2 regions of the Priestia sp. SRI_019 genome follow, and region 1 is predicted to be linked to the other one. Evidence: predicted binding sites of a transcription regulator. Region 1 holds the regulator's gene; the other holds the start of a gene.
The links. Region 1 encodes LexA, which represses DNA repair genes until DNA is damaged. Its sites were predicted from a motif close to CGAACATATGTTCG; they were not measured.
Positions count from the first base shown of each region.

Region 2: AC2YJL_RS15055 (Y-family DNA polymerase) is a predicted target of LexA. The motif match lies at 1,631-1,644, and genes of this name have one in related genera.

Region 1 covers NZ_JBYCZN010000001.1:804,995-808,180, reverse strand. The annotation lists gene AC2YJL_RS04115 (DUF896 domain-containing protein) at 1-213, opposite strand, end outside; gene AC2YJL_RS04110 (YneB family resolvase-like protein) at 283-951, opposite strand; gene yneA (cell division suppressor protein YneA) at 1,005-1,334, opposite strand; gene lexA (transcriptional repressor LexA) at 1,481-2,098, shown strand; gene AC2YJL_RS04095 (magnesium transporter CorA family protein) at 2,311-3,186, shown strand, end outside.
Region 2 covers NZ_JBYCZN010000002.1:939,478-942,663, forward strand. The annotation lists gene AC2YJL_RS15050 (YolD-like family protein) at 1-300, opposite strand, end outside; gene AC2YJL_RS15055 (Y-family DNA polymerase) at 315-1,586, opposite strand; gene AC2YJL_RS15060 (hypothetical protein) at 1,741-1,983, shown strand; gene brnQ (branched-chain amino acid transport system II carrier protein) at 2,586-3,186, shown strand, end outside.

The DNA of each region.
Region 1 (3,186 bases):
TTTACTCTCTTTTAACTTCTTAGGCGTAACATCTTTACCTTCTTCGTCCACAACTTTAATCGTATGAAGGTGATTTGTCATAGATTGTCGGAAAACTTTTAAATATTCCTGACGTAGCTCTTGCTGTTCTTTCGCTTCAGATTCTGTCAGCCCTTCAGCCTTTGCCTTTTTTGAAAGAGCATTAATACGAGCAAGTTTATCTTTTGATAGCATATAAAACCTATCTCCTTATAATCAATAATTAAAATTACCGAACCGCTCCGGCAACATGTAGTCATCTTACTAAATCTCTTTCGTTTTATCAAGAGATTGAGCACTCTCTTGGTACTCTTGATAGCGGCGATGTACCGTCGCTTTTGAAATATTATAACCAAAACCTTTTAGCGTAACTGAAATTTCAGCAAAGGTTAAGCCGTTATGACGAAGGCGGACAATTTCTTCAATCGGCGCTTCTTTTTTTTCTCTTCCCGAGTTAACTCCTTGATTTTTTAAATTTTTCTGCGGACGATAACCGTTTTCTACGGCTCTTTTCATTCCTCTTTTAATTTTAGCATTATGTAATTTCCGCTGATGCTCTTCCACTAAGCTAATAATATCTAACACCATTGAATCAGATTCTGAAAGCTGAAGCTGACCTTGATGACTAATCGTATAGATGGTAGCATTTTCTTTATGAAAAGCATGAAGCAGCGCAATTCGGGCATTTCCTCTGCCTAATCGTGTTTCGTCTTGAATGAGCAGCACGGATATTTTCTCTTCTTTCATTGTATGAAGAACATCCAAAATACCCTCTCTGTCTACATCATATCCGCTTGCTTTTTCCATCACGACTTTTTTCACCTCTAGATGATGAAGATTAGCAAGCTTTTTTAATTCTTCTTGCTGGCGCTGTAAAGATGTTTCTTGGGTTTTTTTATCCGTACTGACACGGCAATAAATAATGGCGTCCACTTTTATCACGACCTTTTCGGCTTCTAACAATATTCAGGAACGGCCGTTACACACTACTGTTCAATTGCCACTTGATTATGTAACTCATTTTTTAAAACAGGAATATATAATTTATCTCCAGGAGATAAAGACTGGGCAGTATCTGAGTTTAAATCATTAACGTCTTCAACCCATTTGACAAATTCATTGGTGGTCAAATGATGGTGATTATGATACTTGTTGGACAAGTCCCAAAGCGTATCTCCTTTTGTAATAGTAACCGTTGAATATTTGTCTAAATCTACTTTATCCGCTCCTAAAACCAGCGTCAATACATATGTAAGTGCAGCGATAACTGCAAAAAAAATAGCGTAATGTTTCATAGAATGTAAGAATTGTTGCATATTATGATCCCCCTATCAGAATATATGTTCTTATTTTATTGAGAACATTTGTTTCTGTCAATGGAATTCTTCGAACTTATGTTTGTATATTGACACACCACGTGGTATAATTCACCTAAAGAATAGCTAAAATCGAGGTGAAAAATATGAAGCTATCAAAACGTCAACAAGACATACTAGATTTTATTAAGCACGAAGTAAAATTAAAAGGCTATCCGCCTTCTGTTCGCGAGATTGGGGAAGCGGTAGGATTAGCCTCTAGCTCCACTGTACACGGGCATTTAGCTCGTTTAGAAAGCAAAGGGTTAATTCGCAGAGATCCAACAAAACCAAGAGCAATCGAAGTTCTTCAGCTAGATGAAGTAAACATCCCTAAAAGCAATGTCATTAATGTTCCTGTCATCGGTAAAGTAACAGCGGGTCTTCCTATAACAGCCGTTGAAAATGTGGAAGAATATTTCCCTCTTCCAGATAAATTCGTTTCTCCAGATGATCATGTATTTATGCTTGAAATTATGGGAGAAAGTATGATTGAAGCTGGTATTCTAGATGGCGATATGGTAATCGTACGTCAGCAGCAAACAGCTAATAATGGAGATATTGTGGTCGCTATGACCGAGGACAACGAAGCAACGGTAAAACGTTTCTTTAAAGAAGAAAATTTCGTTCGTTTACAGCCTGAAAATTCAACGATGGCGCCTATTATTCTTCGCCACGTAACGATTTTAGGAAAAGTAACTGGTGTATATCGCACGATTCACTAATCAGACACTGTATGTAAAACCAACTAATCATGATGTTAGTTGGTTTTTTTTACGTTTGTTTTCTAAAAAAATTGGCATATTATAAATGATACGTTGAATCACCGCAGGCAGGTAGAACGGTTTTTGTAAAGCTTGTTTCACCTTTTACTTTCTATCTGCATTTCCGCGACTCTTACAAGGAAATACAACCGACCATAAGAAGGATGTAGTTTATGACCAATACACCAAGGAAAACAGAACCATTTCAAACCATTGTACCTACCAAAGCAATGAACATGTTTCTTTTTCCTTTTTCCTTTGATCGAAAAAATAAAGAGCAGCTTGTTCATGCACTGAAAGAAAATTTGTTCGATTTTTTTTCCATTCAAAACAAACATTTAGAAAAAGAATACTACGGAGAACAGTATTACGTATCTCATGATAGCCTGGATCAATATTTTCTTCCTTACATTGAATGTATTCTATTCCCTGACTCGTGCGAAAAAGAAGGGCTGCTTCGATTTTCAAAAAAAATAGACCATACCATTACGTTACACACTTCCTCCACCACCGTGTCTAGCAACGTGCTGTCTGTGGATGTTTTTTTATGTCCTTTTGAAATTGGCGTCATGACCATTCGCACTGAGATGAGCCATAATCATTACACCTATGATGATATTTTAGAATTCATGAATCATTTTCGTGTATTAGAACCGAAGCTTGCTGAAGAGCACGGATCCACCATTACCTATGAACATCATCGCTATAGCAAAGTGCAAGATTATATTTTTTCACAGCTTGCGCCATTTTTGAACGAACACATCAAGAAAGAAGCCACGCGTGAACAGCACGTTGGGAGCCTTCCTTATTTTATCGATGAACGGATGTTTGTGTTAAGTTATGTAACGGTAAATCAAGAGCAAGAAATTAATTCCACAACTTTATTTCGTACTGGGCAGCTAAATAGCTATACGCCTGACGGGAAAGCGTTTATTTCTGCACACAATCATGAGTATATTAAAACGTATAATACTAAACACGTGTATGAAAGGTGGGCTCCTGAAACCTATTACGTCATAACAGACCATGTGTTTTCATGTATTTCTAAA
Region 2 (3,186 bases), on a different contig from region 1:
CCTCATTTTTTCCGTTTGCTTACATCCTTCATCTATAAATACAAATAAACCTCCAAGGGAATCTACAAATTGAATAACGCCTGTTTCCGTTATACATTGCCCGTGCTTGTAATACGTAAGGTATACTTTTTTATGTGTATGGAGCGCTTCGATCAAGGTAAAATTAATTTGTTCCATTTGATCTTCTGTTAAAAAAGGTTGAGGTATTTCTGAGTGCTTTTTTATAACTTCTTGTAATCCTCTGTATTGCTCTGGCATAGTGGCAAATGGTCGCCACTTTTTCATTCCTCTGTTTTGCATATCATCTTCCTCCTTTATGCTTTATGACCTCCTAAAAGGCCGTTTCGATAACGAGCTGTTGAATGCTTGAGATGGCTTGAAGCTCGCAAAACGCTATTCTTCCCATAACGCATCTGTATTTCATCAATTGTTTTAGCAAGGGCATAGGCTTTTTCACGCTGATCAATATCTTCAAATAAACTCATTTGCTCTTCTTCTTGAATACTCGTGTTCGATAAAGAAATTCCAATCGATCGAATGGGCATTCCGCTATCAAACGTGTGTAGTATGGTTAAACAATAAGGAAAGATATCTTGACTTAGGTTCGAAGCCCGCCCCATTTTCTTTTGTCTTGAGAAGCCGCCACCTGTTTGTTTGCTGTAGCCAATGGATAAATGAATAGTTTGTGCCACGACTTGATGCATACGTAAACGAAAGCACACATCATCTAACAGCTCTAATAGCAACAATTCCACTTCTTTTCGATTTGTATAGTCTCGAAATCGAAACAGAATTTGACTCTTCCCGAATGATCGAGAGCTCGGAATATACACGTCAGAAATGCGACTAAAATCAATTCCATTTGCATGTTGGTGGATTTCTTCTCCCAAGACACCAAATTCTTTACGTAACATCTCTACAGAAGAAAGAGCGAGTTCTTTGATGGAGTGAATGCCCAAACGATTTAAGCGTCTTTCCGTAGCGGATGAGATTCCCCAGAAATCCTTCATTGGGTGAATCGACCATAACTTAAAAGGAATATCTTCGTATCGCCAATAAGCAACCCCTGTTGGGCTATTCTTGGCCTCATGATCTAAGCTCACCTTAGCCAGTAAGAGATTCGGACCGATTCCTGCCGTGGCTGTAAGCCGTGTTTTACGATAAATCTCGTTGATGATTTTACGGGCTAATTCGTCTGGTGTACGAGCGAATAAATGTAAAGAAGCTGTCGCATCAATAAACAACTCATCAACGCTATATGCATGGAAATCTTCAGGAGCGACATACTGTAACACTAAACTAGAAATATAGTTCGAGGCCTTGACATACCTTTTCATGGATGGGTTTACGACATGGATATCTTTCCTTCTAGGAATGTCGAAAAGACGGCTGCCTGTTTTGATCCCTTCTTTCTTTAATAAGGGTGTGGCAGCTAACACAACTGATCCCGACCGCTTTGTATCTCCTACAACTGCCAACTTTGTTTTTAATGGATCTAGCCTACGTATCACGCATGAAACAGAAGCAAAGAATGCCTTCATATCAATACAAATAATGACTCTGTTTGGAAGATATTCATAATCCATTGGAATAACTCCTTGAATAAAGAACGTTTGTTCTCTATTATATACGAACAAACGTTCTTTATTCAATAAAAAACTCTAAATTTTTCCCGATTATTGTTACTATAATAAGTGAAAAGAGCATCACATATAAACGGGAAGAACGGAGGGGTGACCTATGAATAGAAAAATGCCTAATTATATTATCTTTTCATCATGGTTTTTGTTTTTAGTTCTTTTATGGATTATCTTCTCATTTTTTAAAGGTGAAAATGGACAGTGGTGGTCTATGTATCGTTTAAATATAAAAAAATATGGTCCTTGGGCTTTAGAGGTTTCTTACATAAAAATTAGTTTTGCTGCTTTTATCTCTTTATTAATAGCTTATATGATGAGTTTTGGCTTCAAAAAGAAAAGATAAAAAGACCTTAATTAATTTGTTAATAAGGTCTTTAAGGAAACAGAAACGTTTGTGATTCTAGACAGTGATTTTACATTAGAAAAGTACTATGTCTAGAGATAAGCTGTTGATTGTCAAATTACTAGCTCAGGAGATAAAAGTAAGCGTTCTTTATAAGACTTAGAATACTCCATTTCTTGAAGCAATAAATCAACTACTTTTTCCTTTCAGATGTTTAGCTGATATTAAAAAGTTTTATAAGTTTCGTAGTACTATATTTACAAACTTTCTTGACTTACTTGCATATCATTCAATCAAATTAATTAAAAGAATAGTATACGCGATTAGAATATGATTTATAAATTTTTTTAAAAAAAACCGTTATTGACTCACTTAGCGTACGCATTTTGAATAAAAATCTGGATTTTTAATATTACTTTTATTTTAATAATGGATAATGAACGGAAGATTGATAATTTTTAAAATTTTATTAAAAAAGTTTATTTTTTATATTGAAATATGTAATTTGACTGTTTATAATACAAAAAAGATAAGTTATTTACAGTTTAAGTTGTCTGAAAATTTAATTTTTTATGAAGAATATTATTAATGGGGGTTTCACCGTGTCAAACAAAGTACCGTTTTCTTTTATAGTAATCATTGGTTTAATGTTATTTGCATTATTTTTTGGAGCTGGAAATTTAATATTCCCTGCCATGCTTGGTCAGTCAGCGGGAGCAAATATCTGGTCAGCAAATGCGGGTTTTTTAGTTACTGGAGTAGGCTTACCCTTACTTGGTGTACTAGCTTTTGGATTCTCCGGAAAGGAAGATTTACAATCATTAGCAAGTCGCGTACATCCTATCTTTGGTTTAATATTTACAACTGTTCTTTATCTAGCTATTGGACCTTTATTTGCTATCCCACGAACAGGTAACGTCTCTTTTGAAATCGGACTTAAACCTTTCATTTCTGAAGGCTCTAGTTCTATGGCTTTACTCGTGTTTACTATTATATTTTTCAGTATTACATGCTTTTTTTCTCTCAATCCGGCGAAAATTGTCGATATTGTCGGAAAATTCTTAACGCCAATTAAATTAACATTCATCGGAATTCTAGTTCTAGTAGCTTTTATTCATCCTATTGGAAAATTTCAAGCACCTACAGAAAAATATGTAACAAACTCTTTTTTCAATGGGTTCCAAGAAGGATACCTAACAATGG